4 regions of the Paenibacillus sp. FSL K6-0276 genome follow, and region 2 is predicted to be linked to each of the others. Evidence: riboswitches for the same ligand, from Rfam matches in the RefSeq annotation. Region 2 holds a riboswitch; each other region holds the start of a gene.

Region 1 (6,230 bases), 2.1 Mb from region 2:
TGCGACGAAAAATGGGACGTAATCGAAAGGGTCCCGATGCCGTTATTTCTACAGGTGTCCTCACCAACGTAGAAGTCATCTCACAAGGCGATGTATATGGTACGGTCCAGCTGACATTCGAGGTGGCCGGTTGCTCCCATTATTCTTTGCTTGTTACGGCTTATGTCAATCACCCTCGAGTGGATGTGGCAGTCCGTATGCACAAGGACAGTGTATGGGCCCCTGAGAATTTGTATATTTCACTTCCTTTCGGAAGTCCAATAACGAGTGAATCCGAGCAATTATGGATCGATAAAATGGATGCATTAACACGCCCTCGCAAAGATCAATTGACCGGAAGCTTGGCAGATTACTATTGTTTAGGCGAAGGCGCTGCTTATGTAACAGCCCATGATGGTGTCGCTATTGCCATGCCAGATACGCCCCTCATTCAACTCGGCTCGTTAAATCATGGGTTCCGTCTGCTGAATGGAGATGCCAAGCTACAGCAGGATCCCGGTCATTTATATGCTTGGACGATGAATAATTATTGGGAGACGAACTTCTCAGCCACTTTGGGTGGATTCTATGAATTCCGATATCTCGTGGCTTGGGGAGAACAATACCATACGCCTGAAGTTGCGATGAATGCATGCCGTAGTATGAACGCCGGTATTCTAGCTTGGAGAATTCGCTAATTTGGGAATGAAGGATGCTGAATATCTTGATATGATTATATGGACAAACTCTTCAATAAATAATAACAGGCTCCTCTCAGTTTTTGAGTGGAGCCTGTTATTCATTGCTTAGGGATATACACGTTTCGGTTTAAACGTTTTCTCGGATAACCGGTAATTATTGAGCTCTAGGACGACGAACGTATAGGATGACTCCGAAGATTAGTAATAACATACCTACAACCTTGAAGATCGTTCCTGCAGACGATTCTCCCGTTTTAGGAAGAAGCGATACTGTCTTGTCATAACCTTTATTCGGTGTAGAATCATTCGTTTTTGTTCCTGTAGGTACTGTCTTGTCATAACCTTCATTCGGTGTAGAATCATTCGTTTTTGTTCCTTTAGGTACTGGTTGTTCCTGTATTGTATGGACCGGAGCAGGTGGATCTACTGGATTTGTAGGTGGTTCCCCTATTTCCGTCGGTGTTTTACCCGGATCTGTTGGAGGTACGCTTGGATCCTTAGGTTTTTCACCTGGATCTGTTGGAGGTACGCTTGGATCCTTAGGTTTTTCACCTGGATCTGTTGGAGGTACGCCTGAATCCTTAATTTTAGTATTCGTGATGTCATAACCATGTACTTCGAATTTATATCCTGCTACTGGGTGTTCTTTTACGGTATACGTATATGCTTTGCCGTCTGCATCATACGCTGCCAAATCTGCAAATGCATATTTCCAACCATTCGCTGCTGTTACTTCTTGGGTTTGGATGACTTGACCGTTTTGCAGTAAGTCTACTTTGATGGTGCTTGGACGATCCGACACATTGTCATCTTTCCACGTTTTTGATCCTTCTACGGTTGTTTGTGCTACTTTTGTATTCGTGATGTCATAACCATGTACTTCAGATTTGTATCCTGCTACCGGTTGTTCTTTTACCGAATACGTATATGCTTTGCCATCTGCATCATACGTTGCCAAATCTACAAATGCATATTTCCAACCATTCGCTGCTGTTACTTCTTGGGTTTGGATGACTTGACCGTTCTGCAGTAAATCTACTTTGATGATTGGACGATCCGACACATTGTCATCTTTCCACGTTTTTGATCCTTCTACGGTTGTTTGTGCTACTTTTGTATTCGTGATGTCATAACCATGTACTTCAGATTTGTATCCTGCTACCGGTTGTTCTTTTACCGAATACGTATATGCTTTGCCATCTGCATCATACGCTGCCAAATCTACAAATGCATATTTCCAACCATTCGCTGCTGTTACTTCTTGGGTTTGGATGACTTGACCGTTCTGCAGTAAATCTACTTTGATAATTGGACGATCTGTCGCATTGTCATCTTTCCACGTTTTCGTTCCTCCTACAGTTGTTTGTGCCACTTTTGTATTCGTAATGTCATAACCGTTTACTTCGGATTTGTATCCTGCTACCGGTTGTTCTTTTACCGAATACGTATATGCTTTGCCATCTGCATCATACGTTGCCAAATCTACAAATGCATATTTCCAACCATTCGCTGCTGTTACTTCTTGGGTTTGGATGACTTGACCGTTCTGCAGTAAATCTACTTTGATGATTGGACGATCTGTCGCATTGTCATCTTTCCACGTTTTCGTTCCTCCTACAGTTGTTTGTGCCACTTTTGTATTCGTAATGTCATAACCGTTTACTTCGGATTTGTATCCTGCTACTGGTTGTTCTTTAACTTCATACGTATACGCTTTTCCATTTGTATCATATGTCGCTAAATCCGCAAATGCATATTTCCAACCATTCGCTGCTGTTACTTCTTGGGTTTGGATAACTTCACCATTTTGCAATATGTCGACTTTAATACTGCTTGGGCGATCTTCTGCGTTCCCATCTTTCCACGTCTTCGTTCCTTCTACTGTGGTTTGACCACTTTTTGTATTAGTGATATCAAAACCGTTTACTTCGGATTTGTATCCTGCTACCGGTTGTTCTTTTACTGTGTACGTATAAGCATTTCCGTCAGCATCATACGCAGGTATATCTTTAAACGTGTAGTTCCAATCATTTGCAGCTGTTACGTCTTGTGTTTGAACCACAGTACCATTTTGTAGTAAGTCTATTTTGATTATGCTTAGGCGATCTGATGCATTATTATCAATCCACGTTTTTGTTCCTGAAACGTCCGTCTTCTTCACTTTATTCGGAATCTTAAGCTCTACACCTTTTTCAGCATTCGCATCAATGGTAAAGTTTATTTTTGCCTCTGGATCAAAATCCAAATAGTCTGGAGCATTAATTTCTTGTACATAGTAGTTTCCTACTTTTAAGTCAGGAACTTCAACCTTACCTTCTGCATCTGTTTTGTAGGTATCTCCTATTTGCTGACCTGACTCTGTATACAGCTTAAATAAAACATTCGGAATACCTTTTTCTTCATTCCCTGCAATATGCTTAACAATTCGCAACGTTCCTTTAGGTGGTAAATCACCGTCGGCTTCGCCACCCATGTCAATATTCTTAACTTTGGTTTCGCCTTTATTAGTTACCGGATCTTCATGCCAAATTTGGTAATCGACCTCATAATTATTATAGAAAGCCTCTTGTTTCTTTCCATCTGCAGTGATATTCGCTTTATAATTAATTAAAAATTTATTACCGTTGGCTTGATCCTTATCAATCTCAACCTTAAATGAGGTATCGCTAGTAAACGTAATATCAATTCCATACTTTTGGATTTGGTCCATTGATATATAATCATCATTAATTGCTATCGAAAAACTATTTTCCTTAAGCGTTTGTCCTGATTGTAAATTGTCTAATATAACAATATCCTTATCCAAATATTTCTGTGCACTATTTACATATAAGGCCCAACGCACCTCATTAGTATTGTTCGGTAGAATATCGCCAACTTTTCCGAAAAAACGCGAAGATGTTCCGCCCTCAGTTGGACCAATAATGGTTACCGATTGCTTCTTTAAAGTTGTACCCAGATCGGTTTCGATGGTTTTCGTTTCATTCGTTGCTACATAAGATGCCATAACTTTAAAATAAAAATGTCCTCTAATATTTTCAAGGTTCTCAACCACATCAGTAAATGTGCATATCACTTCTGTAGTCGTTACTTTAACAGTACCAAAATCAGTCCCTTCTTCATTCTTTAATGGGATCAATCCAGTAAATCCTTGTAATTCTTGAGGTAACGTTAAGGTCAGTGTGTCTCCAGCCTTCATCTTATTTCCGGATTTATCGCTAAAATTCACTGTTATTTGAGTCTGTTCACCGTAATTTAGTGTTGTTTTGTCAATCTTAAAACTATCAACAAATCCTGTTGTATTTAATTCTTCTGCATTTGCTATTAAAGGAACAATGCTCTGACCTAAAGTAACCATAAAAATCATAAGAATTAAAAAAGTTGAAAATACTCTTTTTAACTGTATATTCATACTAACTAACCTCCGAATCTCTGTTTTCTCCCAAGTTACCTTGAGTCTACTCTACTATTTTTCCTTTAATAATCAGACGATGGGTAGGGTTTACAATCGGATCACAAGTGACCAGTGTAATTTCCTTATCCTTACCGTTAGGTTCCAGTACCCAAACCTCATCTGGCTTGACATATAACTTTTCCGTTACTGTGTACTCGAACTGCTCTTTTCCATTATCAACCTCGATGTGATCCCCCAAAGTCAGTTCGTCCAGCCTATTAAAATTTCTCCCATATGTCCGACTTCGGTGACCGGCTACCGCATAATTTCCGACTTCGCCCGCCTTACCCGTATTCACGATACTGGCGACGGTCTTTTTCATGTTTTCTTGCGTTGCTCCATGAAGAATGGGAAGCGTTAAATCTATGTTTCCAATCGTCAGAATTCCTTCTGCAGCGTCATCTTCTTGAGAATTGACTGTTTTATCGTCTTCACTGCCTCGAGCTGTGGGGAGGGTAGCTGTGAGCTTCACGGTTCCTTTCTGCATTTGCTCCATAGGTTCTTCCGTGCTGTCAATATTATGAAGAATAGCCTGCCATTCCTTTAATATTTGTTCCTGCTGATAATCGCGATACATCTCCGTCATTTTTGGTAATACCATGAACATGACTCCGACAACGATCAGCAGGATCGCTGTAATTTTTTTACTCATCTACCCATTCACCCCCTCTTCTTTCCTTGTAAACCCCTTCTCAAAATCTCCCTCCTTGATCTTATATTTAGTTCCTCTCAACACAAAAACGCCCGACTGCATTAACGATGTTAATTGCGGCCGGACGATCATAAGTCATAGACTCTTAGATTCCTAAACTTTGCGAGCTAACCTTTCGATTAGTGTGCCAAATAGTGTATCAAAATTATGTAATTGTCGTTAGTGCAGATATACCCCAAATAATAGAGTACACAGAAGGTGTCGAAAAATAGTATATAAATACTACAACCAATATATACCATGTATATATGAATGTCTATTTATGTAAATAAAAAAAGCGAAAGATTTTCATAATATTCAGAAATTGTTCACAAATTTCAATCGAAATAATTGAAAGTATCCATGATTTTATTTTTCTAAAGATCCTCTTTACACAGGAACAAGCCGATCGGGCTTGTTTTGATATATCTCAAACGATCTTGCTTCTGTTACTAGTGTATCGTCTCTTACTTGGATCTTCCAGCCAGTACATGCCCACAAGCTCAAGATGAAAACCCGACCTCATAAGGTCGGGTTAATTAGGTGGAGGCAGGCTTAACCGTTCATAGGGCTATTTTTTTAGAATCGAAAAAGCTTTTTCCAGGTTCAAATCACCGTACATTTGATCAAACTTTTTCCCGTCGGCCGATTGAGAGTCAAACGGGTTGGATTGAGGTGTTGTAACTACATATATCATACCGTTTTCCTCAGCAATTGTACCTCCGATTTGACTCTTGTCATCATCGGAAAGCTTATTCCAATCGTTCTGTGCAAAAACAGAGATTGCAATTAACGTTTGGGAATCTTTTTTATCCTTCGTTGTGTAATCAAAGTAAACGACATGCTTAGCCGTTGGGTACATGCTGTCGGACTTTTCAGCGCGCACCTTATAGCTGCCATTCCAGGAAGAAGGAATTTCTACGCTGAAGTTTGCTTCGGAATTTTTGTAAATCGTGCTTTTCACATTGTCCTTAGACGAATTCGATTCATTCTTTGGCTTTGTAATTTTTTTACCGATCAGTTCCCATTTGCCCTTATTCCATTTCCAGTTGGAAGTAACGTAAGAGGTTGTATCCGAAGCAGTAGTTCCAACTCTCTCAACACCCTGCAAACCGTGAGTGCCTTTTTTGTTCAGAACGATTGGTTTCAGCTTAATGAAGCCATTTCCCTCCACGCCTATCTTACCTTTGGCAATTCCCGGGAGTGAGATTTCTGAAGGCTTGTTGTTTTTTAAAGTGTAAATATGGCTGGTAATATAACCGCCGCTTCCACCTGTATCTGCATTAACCATGATGTCAGCGACTTTATCATTGTTAAGATCCTGAATCAGAAGCTCAGGGGAATACCCGCCGTCATTCAGCGAAACAGAAGTCGTTTTCTTCGTCTTCGAATTTTGAATGACAAG
Region 2 (6,230 bases):
CAGCCATCTCCTGTAATGCAGAAGATCGTTTCTTCTGGAGCAGCTACTTTTGCACCAATCGCCATTCCGATGGAATTACCCATACAAGCAAAGTAAGCATCGAAAACAAAACTGCCCGGTTTCTTAACCTTGAACCACTTCGCAGCATGGAAACCGTGGCTTCCATCATCAACAAAGACTGTACTGTTATAGGGGATCAAATCACTCATCGTACTCATGACCGATGCAAGCGAAAGGCTTGGTAAAATCGGAAGCTCTTCGGAATAATCGGCATTTGTGGGTGCTTCGCGTTTCGTGATGTTGTTCGTGTCTATATGATTGAGATAGCAAACTAGATTGTCGCGTAGATCTCCAGTCACTGGAATCGTTTTAGAGAACAATATTTTTCCGACAAAGGTCGGATCGCTATCAAACTGAATTAATGTTGTGGGATGATTTTCCCGCTTAAGATTACAAATAGTCATGTCACTTAAACGTGAGCCGAGAACGATAAATAGATCACTTTTATTCAGTAAGTCATCCCCATGGGTACAACCGCCTACTCCAATTGGACCGTGATAGAGTGGATGATCCCAAGCTATAGCCCCTTTACCACCTGGAGATGTAACAACAGGAATATTAAATGTTTCCGCTAATTGAATTAGCTCATGATGTGCTCCTGAGCGGTTAACTCCTTTACCAGCGATAATTATTGGATTCTTTGAGTTATTAATAGTATCAAGTACGCGGTCGATATTAGCGTGGCTAACCAGTGATTCGCGTTCAGGGATTACAATATTACATTCCTCCAGCAATTCCGTTTGTACATCAAAGGGGATACAAAGGTGAACTGGACCGCGATTACCGCTTAAAGCAATGGATATGGCATGATTAAAGATCGTGCTAAAGTGATCACCACGTTCAATAAGTTTGCTATATAAGGTGGCTGGTCTAAACATATCAGCTAAATCAGCTAGAAAAGAGGAAGAGTCCTGACATTGGGGAATTCCTAGCTCTTTAATAGATTGATGGCCGGTAATAAATAGGACAGGTAAGTTGTTGGCCTTAGCATGTGCTGCTGCAGTTAATAGGTTTGTTCCACCAGGACCAGAAGTACCAAAAGCCACACCTAGTTTTCCAGTTTTCAGCGCATACCCAGCTGCTTCGAAGCCGGAACTGCTTTCATGTCTCCCAGGAATAAATTCAATACCGTAATCTACCATTTTAAGAACGATAGGACAAATGGATTTGCCAATAATACCAAAGGAATGGGTAACACCAAGGTTCCGTAGTGCTTCCGACATGTAATCTGCGACTGTCTTCAAAAAATACACCTCACAAGTTGTTATTTTGAAATCAAACATTAGAAAACCTGTGCTCTGAAATAGGGCACAGGTTGGTAGCATAAATCGCCATAGAGACTGAACAATAGTTCAGTCGTCTTGGTTTTCAGCAACCTGGCTGTCATGGCCTCGGATTAAAATGAGGCTGTAGATCCATGGTTTTGCGTCATCCTCTTTCGAAGATTTTGCCAATATTAATTTAAAATTTATAAGAAGAATTTTCCTTTACAATATATTCCTAGAGATCCTTTGTCAATATATTCTCGCAAATTAACTCGAATTTTGACGAAAATCTTGTCCAACCTATGAAATAATAGATATAAAAAAACTGCCCCTAAGTCAAAACTTAGGAGCGGTTTTTGGATTTGTTTACACAATTTTAAAGTTATTTAAAACTTGAAAATATGGATCGTCTTCTGTAGATTAAACACAGCCTGAGTCATTTTCTCAGTTTCTTCTGCGACGGATTGCAGGGCATTGATTTGTTCATTCATAGCGGCTGATACTTCTTCGGTGCCGGCAGCAGTTTGCTGCGTGATCGCAGAGATATTCTCTATTGCGCTTGAGATTTTCAAGGCACTTTCCAACATAAGATCACTTTCAGCAGAGAAGGAAGAAATCTGTTCGGTAATATACTGCACACTTTGCACAATTTGAGCAAAGATATGAGCAGATTGAGTGATCATCTCATTCTGTACCTGTACGACTTCTTCGTTGATAGCGATATTGTCAATCGCTTGTTTAATATCAGTTTCGATGCTCCGAACTAAGCCAAAGACTTCCTTCGTTGAAGCCGTTGATTCCTCAGCGAGCTTACGAACCTCCTGTGCGACAACAGCAAATCCTCGACCATGTTCTCCGGCACGAGCAGCTTCGATGGAAGCATTAAGCGATAAGAGGTTGGTCTGCTCAGCGATCTCTGTGATGGTCTTTGTGATCATCGTAATTCCGCGAGCATTTTGAGAAAGGGCTTCGATGGTGTCAGCGACTTTTTGAGTAGCCTGTATGTTTTTACGCATGCCTTCAGCTTGAGTATCAACGGATTGGCGTCCTTGTTCAACAAGTTCTAAGGTATGTATCGAACGTCTGTTCATTTCTTTCGTTGAGTTCGTATAATTGGATACTTTATTCTCAATATCTTTAATAGATTCTGTCATTTCAGCGATATCCGTAGATATCTCATTTGCACCAAGAGCTAGTTCATTGGACGAAGAGGCTACCTGTGCCATGACAATTTTCAAGTTCTGATTCTTATCTTCGATTCCACGGCTTGCATCCATAACTTGTCGAGTGATTTGTGATGCTTCTGTCAAAATCTTCTTGAGTTTGTCAATCATAGTATTAAAAGAACGACTCACGTCGCCCATAGAACCATTCTCATCGGCTCTACTAGTAAAATCACCCTTTGAAATACTATGAGATACATTCGCGATATCATCAAAAGAAGATGTAAGCGTTCCCTCGATAAAGCGGGCAACGGGTAAAGTTAAGGCAGCAAGAACAACGATTAGAACAATACCTAAAATAATGTTGCCTAAGATCATAAAAGTAACTAAAACAGGAATGGCAAATAGTGCGGCAACGAGGTAACATCCGGCAACAATTCTTTGTTTTAACGGAAGTTTATGCATCCAGTTCATTGGTATAAATGTCCTCCTTATTAATAATATGTATTGGTGTTATTATATGGGATTTAAAGGTGATTGGTCTATAGTAAGAACTGACATAAATCTTCTTTTAGGAGTAGATCTTTAGATTTCATGTCAAAAATCCTCATAAATAGCGGAAATTATCGCGATAGCAGACTTTACCATCTCTAAAAGTTCTTGTGGAGCAATAACAATAACTGAGGGAGAAAAGGAGAGTATTATACGGCAGGCGGACTCAATCGTATTAAATTCAGCATCTACGTTCATCCACTCATCGTTGCTAGATGGTTCTATCAAATGGATGGTAACGAATCTCTCACGCTGCAACTCTTTTAGGACAGATGATCTAACCCTTAGTTTTACCGGATACTTGGGCAGCGCTGCTTTAAAGGCAGTGGTGGACTCTTCCCAGTAACGCTTTAAATCAAAATCGTCAGGCCTGTTAAACCACTCATGGGTCTCCTCAACGTTAACTAATCTGGACACACGAAAGGTTCGCAGTTCATCCTCGCTTTTGGCTACGACATACCATACTCCTCGTTTTGCAACTAGCCCCAGAGGTTCAATGAAACGGACCTTTGTCTCGTCGTTCCGGAGATAAGTGATTTTTACTTTACGGTCCTCCCAAAGAGCTCCCTGCAGTACAGAAAGGAACGGATAAGTCTCATCCGAAGGATGCCAACTGGCACCGTCAATATGGATACGCTGGCTTAGGTAATTTGCTGGGTTACTAGTTCGATGTGAGGAAGCAGCCTCCAGTTTGAGAACAGCTGAAGAGTAATCGTCTTCTATCCCTAGATCCTTCATTAAAGATGAGTCTGCGGACAGAAGCAGCGAACCAATCTCTTGTGGCTTCATACCCGTTAAGGAGGTTCGGTACCCTTCTGTAAGCATCCAACCTCCCTCACGCCCCCGTTCAGCTACAATAGGGATTCCTGAAGCACTCAATGCTTCCATATCTCTAAAAACAGTTCGTTCTGATACTTCGAGTGTTTGGGCCAGTTCGCGAGAAGTCATTTTTCCACGCTTTTGCAACAGAAGCAGTATAGATAACAAGCGGTCGGCTCTCATTTGTTTACTATTCCTCCTCGTATGAATCCTAGGACGATACCCAGTAATCATTTCTTAAAACATGATTATATTATATATGTCAGTTGATGTCATATATAAGGGCTATACTTATAAAACGTAAGGAATAATCACAAAATACTGAAATCTGAAATCATGTTGAAAGGGTTGAGGGCTATGATATTGAAAGGGAAAGTCGCACTGGTTACCGGGAGCAGCAGAGGTGCTGGTAGAGGGATCGCTTTAGAGTTAGCAAGAAGAGGCGCTTTTGTCTATATTACAGGGAGAACCACAGATGTATCCGCCACAGAACATCGTAAGGGGAGCATAGATAGCGTACTTAGGGAAATAAAAGAGAGCGGAGGATCTGGTGTGGTAATACGATGTGACCATACGAAAGATCAGGAAACAGAAGCGGTGATCCGTCAGATCACTGAAGAGCAGGGCCGACTCGATATTCTAGTTAATAATGTATGGGGCGGCAATGACTTAGCTATCGAGCAGAAGCCTTTTTGGGAGTTACCTACAGCACATTGGAATAATATGTTTAATGCGGGTGTGAGAGCACAGTTGATCACAAATTATTACACAATTCCCTTAATGCGCAAGGCAAAAACTGGCGGTCTAATTATCCATACAACATTTTGGGATGATTATAAATATTTAGGTAACTTTTATTATGATCTTTCTAAAAATACACTTATACGTATGGCCTTCGGTCTGTCGAAGGAGTTAAAAGATGACGGTATTGCGGTTATTCCACTTTCACCTGGATGGATGAGAACAGAAGCGGTTCTAGAAGCCATGAATACAGATGAGGAACATTGGCAAGAAGTCGAGGAGCTAAAAATGAGTGAATCGACGACATATATTGGTCGAGCTGTGGCTTCACTGGCCGCTGATCCGGAGGTTATGTCCATGTCCGGTGAGCCGCAGCTGGTTGGAAGGCTAGCTGAAAAGTATGGATTTACCGATATCGATGGAAGGACCATCCCCGCATTCATAATATAGGAAGAACAAGGTTCGTAAATAAAAGAAAGGCCACTCCAGTACATTCTGGAATGGCCTCTTTATCATTATAGATTAAAGAAGGATGATTTCTTCAGCAGTGTTAATCTCTGGTAAACCAGCAAGTTTCACAAGTACATGCTTAGGAACAGCTTTGTCAACGGTCAGCAGCATGATTGCAGCGCCACCAACAATTTTACGTCCCACTTGCATGGAGGCGATATTAACATCGTTCTCGCCAAGCAATGTACCCACGAGTCCGATAATCCCTACTTTGTCGTTATGGGATACAAAGATTTGATGACCTTCAGGAGCAATATCAACTGGGAACTTATTCACTTGAACAATCCGTTCTCCATAACCTTGCAGCAGGGTGCCGGCAACAAGATACTCTTGGTCATGATCGGCTTTTAGAGTAACGGTAATCAGATTGGTAAAGCCCTTAGTTTTGGAAGCTTTAGTTATCACTACGTTAACGTCGCGTGTTTTCGCCAAATGCATGGAGTTTACAATATTCACGTCCTCTGCAAAGTGGCGGGAGAGCACACCTTTTACAATGTAGCGGGTTAGGGGCTGGGTATCTACATCTGAAAGATCCCCAGCGTACTCAACATGGATTTCACGGATAGCAGCAGCTGTAATTTGGGTAACAAAGCTGCCCAGTTTCTCACCAAGCGTGAAGTAAGGTTGAAGCTTATTCATTACACTTGGAGCCACTGGAGGAATGTTGACAGCGTTAATGAACGGTTCATTACGCAGAATGTGCAACACTTGCTCCGAAACATCGATCGCCACATTCTCTTGAGCTTCAACCGTAGAAGCGCCAAGGTGAGGAGTCACGATGATTTTTGGGTGAGACAGGAAAGGATGATCTGCTTGTGGCGGTTCTTTCTCGAATACGTCGAATGCAGCGCCAGCAACAATACCATTATCTATAGCTTCTACTAATGCCATTTCATCAATAATACCACCACGGGCACAGTTGATGATGCGCATTCCTTTTTTCATCACTTCGAATTGTGGACGGGAAATCATATGACGTGTTTCAGGAGTAAGTGGGGTATGCACAGTAATGAAGTCTGCGCCACGAACAACATCGTCAACGGAAGCCTGTTTTACTTCGAGTTTCTCAGCACGTTCTGCAGTCAGGAAAGGGTCGTAAGCAAGAATCTCCATACCAAAA
Region 3 (6,230 bases), 2.6 Mb from region 2:
CGTCCTCCTGGTGGCAATGGCCGTTTATGAAGAGACCTGTCTGGTTCTTCAGTGGGAGTGAGGGATTGCCGCAAGGTCAGGTCAGCAGTATAGTGACTATGGGTAATCCGCTTATCTGGTGGACAGGTATTTTTGCAATGCTGGCAACGCTGTGGATTACGCTGAAACGCAAAGATAAGAACCTGTATATGATCTGGATCGCCTTTTTCTCACAATATGTTCCGTGGATGCTTGTCCCAAGAGAAACCTTTATCTACCATTATTTTGCTATGGTACCTTTTATGATTCTTGGTATTGTATATATAATGAAGTTGCTAGATAGTAAATTTCCTGAGGCTCGTTACGTTCGTTATGCCTATGTGGTTGTTGCTTTACTGCTCTTTGTCGCATTCTACCCAGTATTATCAGGGATGCAGGTTAGCGGAGATTATGTGAAGGACATGCTGCGTTGGTTCCCTTCTTGGGTTTTCTAAGATTTAAAAGAATCTATAACAATAAGTTTATGCTTACAGCGTTATTATGAAGAATAGGAAGATGTAACGCTCCATAAAGCTTGTAGGAGGAATAAAGGTGAAAGCCAGATATAGTGTAATTGTACCCATGTTCAATGAGGAGCAAGTAATTAGCGTTACTTATGAACGTTTGAAAAAAGTAATGGACGAATGCGGAGATACTTATGAGCTAGTATTCGTCAATGACGGGAGTCGTGATCGTTCGGCCCAGATGATTCGGGAGATCAGTGATCGAGATGAGTGCGTCAAGCTGATTGACTTCTCGCGTAATTTCGGACATCAGGTAGCGATAACAGCTGGCATGGACTATGCAGAAGGTCAAGCGGTCGTTGTTATAGACGCTGACCTTCAAGATCCTCCGGAGGTCATTTTACAAATGATCGAGAAGTGGAAAGAAGGCTACGATGTTGTGTATGCTAAGCGGCTGAAGCGCCGCGGAGAAACTATGTTCAAAAAGGTAACAGCGAAGCTCTATTATCGACTGCTCAGCAGCATGACAAGTGTAGACATTCCTACGGATACAGGCGATTTTCGTCTTATTGATCGTAAGGTATGCGATGTCTTACGGGGTCTCAAGGAAAAGAATCGTTATGTCAGAGGTTTGGTGAGCTGGGTCGGCTTCAAGCAGACCATGGTGGAATATGAGCGGGAAGAACGTTTTGCAGGAGAAACCAAATATCCTCTTAAGAAAATGATTCGTTTTGCGCTGGATGGTATCACTTCATTTTCACATAAGCCACTTAAGATTGCTACGTATGTTGGATTCTTTCTATCCTTTTCTAGCTTTCTCTATTTATTCTTCGTATTATTTCAAAGAATCTTCTTCACCTCATGGACGGTTCCGGGTTGGGCTTCCATTGTAGGTGTCAATTTGCTCTTTAATGGTATCGTTCTGATGCTACTAGGTGTAATCGGAGAGTATATTGGACGGATTTATGACGAGTCTAAGGATAGACCGCTATATATTGTAAGTGAGACTAAAGGATATCATAACGATGAATTAGTGGATCGCCGAAAGGATTACAAAGATGTCAGATAAGAGTTTGCGGTCAGCTTTCATACAGTTCCTTAAATTTAATGCTGTAGGTTTGGTAAATACCCTCATAGATTTCGTGATCTTCACATTACTGAACTCTATTGGGATGGTATACGCCTTGGCACAGGTGATTTCTTATAGTGCAGGAACAGCGAACAGCTTTATTTTGAATAAAAAAGTAACCTTCCGGGATCGCAATCGTGGCAATAAAGAGGGTTTTGATAAGGTACAGTTGCTAAAGTTTATCGTGCTGAATCTGGTAGTGCTCGGAATATCGCTGTTGCTAATGCATCTGTTGACAGACAAACTAGGCATTCAAGTGTTGATCTCTAAGGTTTTGGTTACGTTCGTCACGGTGATTATCAATTTCTTCGGAAGTCGTAAATGGGTATTCTGAATTTCAGTAGAACCAATACACGGAGGTGAAAATCATGCGTAAATTCTCGTATGTGCTCATACTGGCGGGGATCCTTATCATGCTTTATCCAAAAGCCAACGAATGGTATAACGACTGGCAGCAGGAGAAGCTGTTAGAATCGGCTGAACTGAGCACCAGCGACAGTACTCCACTGCCTGATCTGAAGAGCAGATATGCCGAAGTTACTCAGCTATTAGCAGAGGAATCGGTTCTAGATGCACAGGCACAGCCTCAAGAAACAGAAAAGCCAGAACCAGAAATTGAAGTTGGTGGCAAGGTAATTGCATTAATTGAGATCGATAAGATTGATCTGAAGCTACCTGTATTAGAAGGGGCTACTAAAGCGAATATGAAACACGCGGCGGCCCATATGAAAGAAACGACTCCAATTGGAGAAATAGGAAATGCCGCAATAGCAGCTCATAGAGCTAGAACTACGGGCAGATTGTTTAATAGATTGAATGAGGTTGTTATTGGGGATACGATCACGGTAAAGACGAGCGATCAGGTATATAATTACGAGGTTTATGATATTTCAGTTGTAGATCCAAGTGATATATCTGTTCTTGATGGGAATAACAAGGATAAGATTCTTACCCTAATTACGTGTGACCCACTAGTAGATCCTACACATCGTTTGATTGTTCATGCCAAGCTTTCCTAATAGTAGATGAGAAATGACAAGAGAACTCAAATACAGAGGAATAATTATAAAATAATGGCAAATCTAGTAATTTTGTTCTTGTTTACGAGGATAAATATGGTAGTATAATATTATAAAAGCTAAACACGATAAACGGCAAACCTATCGAAAGGTAGGGACGCAAAGCTATAGGGCCTTCCCGAAAGGATGGCAGCCAGTTACCGAATGAAGAGGCTTTTTTTGTTTTTATAAAATATGTAAGGATTTTAGATTCATAGTTCTACTTGGTTGATTCTATTAATTTGTCTAGTGAAATTAGGACAGATAGAGCTTATACGATAACGGCAAACCTATCGAAAGGTAGGGACGCAAAGCTAAAGGGCCTTCCCGAAAGGATGGCAGCCAGCTACCGAAAGGGGTTTTATCCGTGAAAAAAGTTTATTTTATGATGGTGGCGCTGTTCGTACTGATTACTTCGGTTCCGGTAAGCACAGCTCAAGCCGCGAGTGTAGATTCGAACTGGTTGAATACATCGAAATTGGATCAAGGTGTAATCGGGATTAACTACGATATTCCAAAGGATAAAAGAATTAAACTTATGATCACAAAAGATAACAGTAGCTATACATATAATTTATATGCTTCTGGACAAGCTGAGGACTTCCCTTTGCAACAAGGAAATGGGACTTATAAAGTTTCTGTTCTCGAGAACACAACGGGTAATAAATACAAAGCTCTCTATTCTGAAGTAGTAGATTTAACTATGAATGACTCGAATTCCGTATATTTGGGCTCCGTTCAGAATGTGAAATGGAGTTCTTCTGATAAAGCGATCGTTAAGGCTAAAGAGCTTACACAAGGCAAAACAACAGACGAAGAAAAAGTTAAGGCAATCTATAACTATGTAATTGCTAATGTACAGTACGATTATTCTCTTGCTAATAACGTAACGACTGATTACATTCCGAACATTAATAACACTTTGAATACTAAAAAAGGAATCTGCTATGATTATGCTTCTCTTTTTGCCGCAATGCTACGGAGTGTAGATGTTCCTGCTAAATTGGTGATGGGGAATACTAGCTACGTTACGCAATACCATGCATGGAATGAAGTATTGATGGATGGGAAATGGGTTACTATTGATACCACGGTAGATGCATCGGCAGCGAAGAGTAAAAAGAATTCGGATTTCATTAAGGCTTCAAGTAAATATACTGCAGCAAAATACTATTAATTTGCATTGCTAGAATCATAACTCTATTAAATAAACAACCAGCTTAATGATTAAGCTGGTTGTTTATTTTCTATTAGGGGTTGCTTTTCTATGAATAGATAGGTTATTATAGTTAAGCGTTGTTAGACAGCGTACAGGCAGTTTTGAGAGAGTTTGATAAACGGCTTTCGAAAAAAAGCTTGCATTACTGAGAGTAACGTGATATATTATAAGAGTTGCTGCTGAGACATTAAACGGCGTCAACGAGAACTTGATCTTTGAAAACTGAACAACGAGTGAGTAGGAAATCACGAAAGTGAAATCCGAATTAGAGAATTAATTTTCTCGTCAGATGTTTCAAAATGAGCATATCGCTCTTTTCAATACTAATTGGAGAGTTTGATCCTGGCTCAGGACGAACGCTGGCGGCGTGCCTAATACATGCAAGTCGAGCGGAGTTACTTTGAAAGCTTGCTTTCAAAATAACTTAGCGGCGGACGGGTGAGTAACACGTAGGCAACCTGCCCCTTAGACTGGGATAACTACCGGAAACGGTAGCTAATACCGGATAATTTCTTTTTTCTCCTGAAGAAAGAATGAAAGACGGAGCAATCTGTCACTGAGGGATGGGCCTGCGGCGCATTAGCTAGTTGGTGGGGTAACGGCCCACCAAGGCGACGATGCGTAGCCGACCTGAGAGGGTGAACGGCCACACTGGGACTGAGACACGGCCCAGACTCCTACGGGAGGCAGCAGTAGGGAATCTTCCGCAATGGGCGAAAGCCTGACGGAGCAACGCCGCGTGAGTGATGAAGGTTTTCGGATCGTAAAGCTCTGTTGCCAGGGAAGAACGTCCGGTAGAGTAACTGCTATCGGAGTGACGGTACCTGAGAAGAAAGCCCCGGCTAACTACGTGCCAGCAGCCGCGGTAATACGTAGGGGGCAAGCGTTGTCCGGAATTATTGGGCGTAAAGCGCGCGCAGGCGGCTATTTAAGTCTGGTGTTTAAACCTTGGGCTCAACCTAAGGTCGCACTGGAAACTGGGTGGCTTGAGTACAGAAGAGGAAAGTGGAATTCCACGTGTAGCGGTGAAATGCGTAGATATGTGGAGGAACACCAGTGGCGAAGGCGACTTTCTGGGCTGTAACTGACGCTGAGGCGCGAAAGCGTGGGGAGCAAACAGGATTAGATACCCTGGTAGTCCACGCCGTAAACGATGAGTGCTAGGTGTTAGGGGTTTCGATACCCTTGGTGCCGAAGTTAACACAGTAAGCACTCCGCCTGGGGAGTACGGTCGCAAGACTGAAACTCAAAGGAATTGACGGGGACCCGCACAAGCAGTGGAGTATGTGGTTTAATTCGAAGCAACGCGAAGAACCTTACCAGGTCTTGACATCCCTCTGAATCCACTAGAGATAGTGGCGGCCTTCGGGACAGAGGAGACAGGTGGTGCATGGTTGTCGTCAGCTCGTGTCGTGAGATGTTGGGTTAAGTCCCGCAACGAGCGCAACCCTTAACTTTAGTTGCCAGCAAGTAATGTTGGGCACTCTAGAGTGACTGCCGGTGACAAACCGGAGGAAGGTGGGGATGACGTCAAATCATCATGCCCCTTATGACCTGGGCTACACACGTACTACAATGGCCGGTACAACGGGAAGCGAAACCGCGAGGTGAAGCCAATCCCATCAAAGCCGGTCTCAGTTCGGATTGCAGGCTGCAACTCGCCTGCATGAAGTCGGAATTGCTAGTAATCGCGGATCAGCATGCCGCGGTGAATACGTTCCCGGGTCTTGTACACACCGCCCGTCACACCACGAGAGTTTACAACACCCGAAGTCGGTGGGGTAACCCGCAAGGGAGCCAGCCGCCGAAGGTGGGGTAGATGATTGGGGTGAAGTCGTAACAAGGTAGCCGTATCGGAAGGTGCGGCTGGATCACCTCCTTTCTATGGAGAATCGTTTCCTGCAATGGAAACATTCAAATCGGAAGTTAAACTTCCAAAATACTCACTCGTTGCTCAGTTTTGAGAGTTTAAGCTCTCATCTTTAAACTTGATCCTTGAAAACTGGATACCGAAACGAATTTGCGTTTTAGAACATCTTTTAGCAACTTGTGCAAACAAGTAAATGTTATTAGTGAATACAATGGAATCCGAAAGAAGTAAAGTGTGTTGAATTCATTCAATGTGCAATATTTCTCATACGGAGAAAATTGAGGTTAAGCTAATAAGAGCACACGGAGGATGCCTAGGCGCCAGGAGCCGACGAAGGACGTGGCGAACAACGAAACTGCCTCGGGGAGCTGTAAGCAAGCTTTGATCCGGGGGTGTCCGAATGGGGAAACCCAGCTGTGGTAATTCGCAGTTACTCATCTCTGAACACATAGGAGATGTAGAGGCAGACCAG
Region 4 (6,230 bases), 2.3 Mb from region 2:
TATCGCACGAAAGGCGATAACAATGATGCGCCTGATATGAACCCTACCAGCTCAACGAATGTTGTAGCTGAATATACCGGGGTCACCGTACCTTATGTAGGTTACGCTATGAATTTCGCGGTTTCCAAAGCTGGAAGTGTTGTGCTCATGATCGTACCTGGCTTGATGCTCCTGCTCTATGCCCTGTACTCGTCATGGAAGGCAGTAGCTGCACTCGAAAAGAAAAATGCTGCTATACTGCCCGCCTCTCCACCTCCAACTGAAATACAGTAATTCGTTGATTGTCCGCTTCCGCTTACGAACCGGAAGTTACAATATATAAATTTTATAAAATTTAACCACAAAAACCGAGGAGGAATTTTAATTATGGGTATCAAGAAAACATTAGGTCTTGGCGTAGCATCTGCAGCACTGGGTTTATCATTGATTGGTGGAGGAACCTTCGCTTACTTTAGTGACACTGCACAAAGCACTGCTACATTTGCAGCAGGTACACTAGATTTGAACTCCGACCCTTCCGTTATCGTAAATATTGCAAACCTGAAGCCAGGTGATACTGTGCTTAGAAGTTTCAAATTAAAAAATGACGGTTCGCTCGATATTGGGTCTATTATACTGAACACAACCACTCAAATTACGGATGCTAAAGGTGATAACTACCTGGATTTAGCAGAGTTCATCAAAGTTAAATTCCTTAGAAATAATGATAAGGGAATACCTGTCGTCGCTCCGGAAGATGTAGTTTATGAGACTACACTGGCTGCTTTAAAAAGTCAGCATCCAGACCTCGTAAAAAATACGGGTTGGGATCAACTCTTTACTGAAGCATCTGGCATTAAAGCCGGCACCAATGACAGCTTCTCAGTCCAATTTGAATTTGTGGAAAATAACCAAGATCAAAATATTTTCCAAGGTGATAGCTTAACACTGACTTGGGATTTCGTAGCTAAGCAAACTGCTGGATCCGCTAAATAATCTAATAAGTCTTCCATTCGAAGAGCAGCAGATTCTTATTCCGGAAAACGGATAAGTAGATGCTGCTTTTCTCTTTACAATAAACTTTGTCGAATTTAATGATATTTGCTATACTAATAACAAAAATTACGGAGGGGCGTCAGCATAGTGCCACAAAATATGGGCCAACGTATCCAGCATCTCCGCCTAGAAAAGGGATTGTCCCTATCTGAGCTTGCGGACAGAGCGGATGTTGCTAAGTCGTATCTTAGCAATGTGGAGAGAAACATCCAATCCAATCCTTCAATCCAGTTTATCGAAAAGATCGCCGACGCGCTTCAGGTATCCATCCACGCTTTACTCTATGGAGAGCCTAATGATGCTGAGGAATCACCTTTAGATTCGGAATGGTTCCGATTGGTGCAGGAAGCTATGGCCTCAGGCATAAGCAAACGCGAATTCAAGGAGTTTCTGGACTACCAGAAATGGCGCCTTGATCAGAAGGATTAATATTACACTGACCTGATAAGATCCTCTTCTACTCATACTATCAAGCATAAACGCCTTCGCCCTCCTAACATGGACCGCGAAGGCGTTTGTATTCTAGCAAAATATAATGATCATATACGGTGTGAAACTTATACTTTCATATATTTCGAAAAAGGGCACAGCGATAATTCGCTGTGCCCTTTTTCGAAATATAACGCTCTAAATGTATTACTGCACGGCTTGCACAGTCTTCTCATGAAAGAATCGACGAATTTCATCTGTCTTTATGCCAGCCTTCTTAGCTGCTAATAATAAATGTACCCACTCAACGTCTAGATCAATGACCTGCTGTTCTCTGTAGCTTCCCTGGTTGGACTTGTCCAAAAAATCTCCTCCTAAGATTTTACGTCCCCAGGCAATCCGGCTGTCATAGTATTTCTACCTTAGACCCGCGACTTTGTGCCCCTGTCTTTCGGCAGGTTTACCTTTTACTGGACCCTTTACACGAAAGGATCTACTTTGAAATATATGAAAACGCTAACTGCAATAACATTATACTATACTAAAGTGGAAAAGTTTGTCGATTTCTGATTAGTTTTTCCATTAAAAAACAAAAAATAGAAGCTCTTTTTTAGGATATCCTGTCCTATTAACACGATACTCGTCCTATTCATAAAATTAATTAAGCCAATATAACGATACTTTCTTCCCCTTTAGTTAAAAATAAGGATATTAGAATCATTTTAGTAGGCCATTGGAATGGGTAATGAGAAGAAACATCGTTCTTTTCAGTAGAACAAGCTAACCCATACCATTTTGCGAACGTATTGGACGAAAGAATGAATTGATTACACGTGTGGAAAGTAGCACAATAAGATAAGAAATGAAACCGCAATCATCACAGCTCCAGTAAGCGTTGACACAAAATGTCACGTATGGAGTTCATCCGTTAAGGAGGATGTATTCATGGCAGCCAAAGAGCCCTATAACGAATCCATTTGGAGTAAGTATTACGGACCCAATTTAGGCTACATTCAAGAAAGATATGAACAGTTTGTGAAAGATCCTTCCACCGTAGAGAATAATTATCGCGAGCTTTTTACAAATTCGGGTCCACCACCATTAACACCGGATAGCGAACCGGCTCCACAGCCTCGCATTTCGGGAGACACCGAATGGCTTAGAAAGGCAGTAAGAGCTTCCAAGCTAATCGCTAATATTCGTATATATGGCCATATGGCCGCTGAAATTGATCCGCTAGAGCGGGACCACAATCCCATGGCTAAATATCTCGAACTCGAAACCTATGAGCTGACTCGTGAGGATCTGATCGCACTACCTGCCACGCTCATTTGGGAGAATGCGCCGAATGATGTTCATACCGGGTGGGATGCTGTTCAGCGCATGCGTCAGGCATACACCAAGACAATCGCCTATGAATTCGGGCATGTACATGAAGAACAGGAACTGAAATGGTTGAACAGACAGGCAGAATCCACAAGCTCACCAGCACCTTTAAATAATTCAGAACGCAAAGAGCTGCTGAACCGCCTGATCCAAGTAGAGCAATTCGAAACCTTCCTCCACAAGACCTTTGTGGGTCAGAAGCGTTTCAGCTTGGAAGGCAATGACGCTCTCGTACCTATGCTGGATGAAATCGTACGCGCTGCTGCGCATGACGGCGCAGAGCATATTCTGATGGGCATGGCGCATCGTGGTCGCCTCAACGTTCTTGCACATATTTTGGGCAAACCTTATGATATTATATTTTCAGAGTTTCATCATTCTCCGAACAAGGAGCTTTTCCCTTCCGAAGGCTCTACAGGCATTAACTATGGCTGGACGGGTGATGTGAAATACCATCTCGGTGCAGACCGTGCTGTCCATGAAGGAGAAACCGTACGCACAAGAATAACACTAGCGAATAACCCGAGTCACTTGGAATTCGTCAATCCTGTCGTGGAAGGCTTCACTCGCGCTGCGCAAGAAGATCGGAGCACAGCCGGATTGCCGAAGATTGATACCAGTAAAGCAATGGCGGTGCTGATGCATGGCGATGCTGCTTTTCCAGGTGAAGGGATTGTTGCAGAAACACTTAATATCGGCAAACTTCAAGGTTATCAGAATGGTGGGACGATCCATATTATTGTTAATAACCGGATCGGCTTTACGACAGAAAGTGAAGACTCCCGTTCAACGCATTATGCGAGTGACATCGCCAAAGGATATGAAATTCCAATTATCCATGTCAACGCTGATGATCCTGAGGCTTGTATATCAGCAGTTCGTTTAGCTAGCGCATATCGCAATCAATTCAAAAAGGATTTCGTCATTGATCTCATCGGCTACCGTCGTCATGGACACAACGAAATGGATGATCCTGAAACTACACAACCTATCGTCTACAGTAAGGTACGCAATCATCCAACCGTCTACAAGGTGTATGCGGAGCGACTACAGCGTGAAAAAATCCTTACAGCTGATGATGTCCAAAAGATGCACACTGAAACAGAAGGCGTATTGCAACGTGCTTACGATAGTATGAAGGAAGGCAATTACAAGAAAAAAGAACCGAAAGCCTTCATTCCTCTTCAAACGGAGCGTTCAGCGGGAGGCACTACAGCCGTACCGATCTCCAGTCTGCAAGAGATCAATCGTGAGCTACTGACAGTTCCTGATGGATTCCAAGTCTACCCGAAGCTGGAGCGAATTCTGCAGCGTCGCAAGGATGCGCTGAATGAGGGTGAAAAGGTCGACTGGGCACTCGCTGAGTCTCTCGCCTTCGCAACCATTCTGAAGGATGGAACGCCTATTAGACTTAGCGGTCAGGATGCACAACGCGGCACCTTCGCACACCGCCATCTGGTGCTGCACGACAGTAAGACAGGAAAATTATTCTCTCCACTTCATCAGCTAAGTGATTCCCGCGCTTCCTTTGGCGTATACAACAGTCCGCTGTCTGAAGCTTCTGTACTAGGCTTTGAGTATGGTTATAATGTGTTCGCACCAGAAACTTTCGCCATCTGGGAAGCACAATATGGCGACTTCGCCAATGCAGGTCAGGTTATATTTGATCAGTTCATTGCCGCCGGACGTGCGAAATGGACGCAACGCAGCAATCTTGTCGTTATGTTACCACATGGCTACGAAGGACAGGGACCCGAGCATTCTAGCGGTAGATTGGAACGCTTCCTACAGTTGTCCGCGGAAGAGAACTGGACCGTTGCCAACTTGACCACCGCTTCTCAATATTTCCATCTCTTGCGGCGCCAAGCTGCTTTATGTGGGCAGGAAGACGCTAAGCCACTGGTGATTATGACGCCGAAGAGTCTCATTCGTAATCCGCGCAGCACATCTGCCGGAACCGAGCTCGCCTCCGGACAATTCCAGCCTGTGTTAGCAGAGCCTCTTCTAGGCCAGAAACCAGGTGAGGTCAAACGCCTAGTAGTCTGCAGCGGTAAAGTAGCTATCGATATCCAAACAGAGCTAGAAGCTGCTTCAGATAAGGATTGGTCTTGGTTGCATGTCCTTCGCCTAGAGCAACTCTACCCGTTCCCAGAACGCGAGCTGAGCGAACATTTAAATGCCTTCCGCTCTCTTCAGGAAATTGTCTGGGTGCAAGAAGAGCCGAAGAATATGGGTGGCTGGAGCTACACCGAACCTCGGTTACGCGCCATCGCACCACAGAATACAAGCGTGAGATATATCGGTCGTCCAGAACGTTCTAGCCCGGCCAGTGGTTATGCAGATGTTCATAGCTTTGAACAACGTAGAATTGTTACAGAGGCCCTAAAATCAAATTCACAAGTACAAACGGCTGTACCGTCCTCTTAAGAGGACGGTATCACAATAGCGTAAACCATTATGTTGGGGGAGGTCACGGCCTGTGTCAGAAATCTTAGTACCCGATTTGGGCGAATCCATATCCGAAGGAACGATCTATAAGTGGTTAGTTAAAGAAGGCGATACCGTCGGTCAAGGGGATGTGCTTGCTGAGCTAGAAACCGATAAGGTCAATCTCGAGATTAGTGCGGAGGTGGAGGGTGTCATCTCCTCCATCCTACGTCAAGCGGGCGAGAACGTAGCCGTTGGCGAAGCCATCGGCATCATTGGAGCCGCTAGCGGCAGTACACCGCAGGCCGCTGAGAGCAAAGCGCCTGAAGCGGCACCGGCAAGCGGCAGCGCAGCAGCCGCACCTGTAGCAGCGCCCGAAGTCGCTGTAGCGGGTGGCGAAAGCCCCGCTGCACTGGCATCGCCGGGCGCACGCAAGCTGGCACGGGAGCGCGGCATCGACCTCGGCGAGGTTAGCGCCCGTGATCCTATCGGCCGGATTGGTCAGGCCGATGTGTCGGGTCATGGTGCAGCAGCGCCGCAGGCCGCTGCACCGGTAGCTCCGGCGGCGCAAGCCAAGCCGGAGCCAGCGAAGCCGGCAGCGAGCAAAGCCGCGCCGGAGGATGGCAAGAACGTGGAGCGCAAGCGCATGTCGCGCAGACGGCTCACGATTGCTAGCCGCTTGGTAGAAGCGCAGCAGACCGCAGCCATGCTCACCACCTTCAACGAGGTGGACATGACAGCGATCCTCGACATCCGCAAGCGCCGCAAGGATGCTTTTAAAGAGAAGCATGAAGTTGGACTAGGCTTCATGTCCTTCTTCACCAAAGCCGTGATCGGTGCACTGAAGACCTATCCACTGCTGAACGCAGAGATCGACGGTGAAGATCTGGTCGTTAAGAAATTCTACGACATCGGTATTGCCGTTGCAGCTAAGGAAGGTCTCGTGGTTCCAG

The links. Region 2 has a riboswitch for cyclic di-GMP ahead of MHH52_RS20000 (thiamine pyrophosphate-binding protein). Riboswitches for the same ligand answer to the same signal wherever they lie in the genome.
Region 1: linked by a shared signal. The riboswitch ahead of MHH52_RS01190 (class D sortase) and the one ahead of MHH52_RS20000 (thiamine pyrophosphate-binding protein) in region 2 are both predicted to bind cyclic di-GMP.
Region 3: linked by a shared signal. The riboswitch ahead of MHH52_RS03225 (transglutaminase-like domain-containing protein) and the one ahead of MHH52_RS20000 (thiamine pyrophosphate-binding protein) in region 2 are both predicted to bind cyclic di-GMP.
Region 4: linked by a shared signal. The riboswitch ahead of MHH52_RS01920 (anti-repressor SinI family protein) and the one ahead of MHH52_RS20000 (thiamine pyrophosphate-binding protein) in region 2 are both predicted to bind cyclic di-GMP.

Annotation. Positions count from the first base shown of each region.
Region 1 covers NZ_CP150276.1:244,961-251,190, reverse strand. Annotated here, with positions in the region: gene MHH52_RS01200 (hypothetical protein) at 1-677, shown strand, start outside; gene MHH52_RS01195 (Cna B-type domain-containing protein) at 835-4,092, opposite strand; gene MHH52_RS01190 (class D sortase) at 4,139-4,786, opposite strand; cyclic di-GMP riboswitch class I at 4,899-4,985, opposite strand; gene MHH52_RS01185 (hypothetical protein) at 5,397-6,230, opposite strand, start outside.
Region 2 covers NZ_CP150276.1:4,233,877-4,240,106, reverse strand. Annotated here, with positions in the region: gene MHH52_RS20000 (thiamine pyrophosphate-binding protein) at 1-1,313, opposite strand, end outside; cyclic di-GMP riboswitch class I at 1,428-1,522, opposite strand; gene MHH52_RS19995 (HAMP domain-containing methyl-accepting chemotaxis protein) at 1,712-2,962, opposite strand; gene MHH52_RS19990 (WYL domain-containing protein) at 3,086-4,042, opposite strand; gene MHH52_RS19985 (SDR family NAD(P)-dependent oxidoreductase) at 4,217-5,050, shown strand; gene serA (phosphoglycerate dehydrogenase) at 5,123-6,230, opposite strand, start outside.
Region 3 covers NZ_CP150276.1:692,002-698,231, forward strand. Annotated here, with positions in the region: gene MHH52_RS03205 (phospholipid carrier-dependent glycosyltransferase) at 1-473, shown strand, start outside; gene MHH52_RS03210 (glycosyltransferase family 2 protein) at 571-1,551, shown strand; gene MHH52_RS03215 (GtrA family protein) at 1,541-1,945, shown strand; gene MHH52_RS03220 (class D sortase) at 1,980-2,630, shown strand; cyclic di-GMP riboswitch class I at 2,755-2,835, shown strand; cyclic di-GMP riboswitch class I at 2,943-3,023, shown strand; gene MHH52_RS03225 (transglutaminase-like domain-containing protein) at 3,037-3,846, shown strand; rRNA gene MHH52_RS03230 (16S ribosomal RNA) at 4,213-5,770, shown strand; rRNA gene MHH52_RS03235 (23S ribosomal RNA) at 6,041-6,230, shown strand, end outside.
Region 4 covers NZ_CP150276.1:419,284-425,513, reverse strand. Annotated here, with positions in the region: gene MHH52_RS01935 (signal peptidase I) at 1-273, shown strand, start outside; gene MHH52_RS01930 (TasA family protein) at 367-975, shown strand; gene MHH52_RS01925 (helix-turn-helix domain-containing protein) at 1,135-1,464, shown strand; gene MHH52_RS01920 (anti-repressor SinI family protein) at 1,672-1,827, opposite strand; cyclic di-GMP riboswitch class I at 1,855-1,939, opposite strand; gene MHH52_RS01915 (2-oxoglutarate dehydrogenase E1 component) at 2,410-5,277, shown strand; gene odhB (2-oxoglutarate dehydrogenase complex dihydrolipoyllysine-residue succinyltransferase) at 5,330-6,230, shown strand, end outside.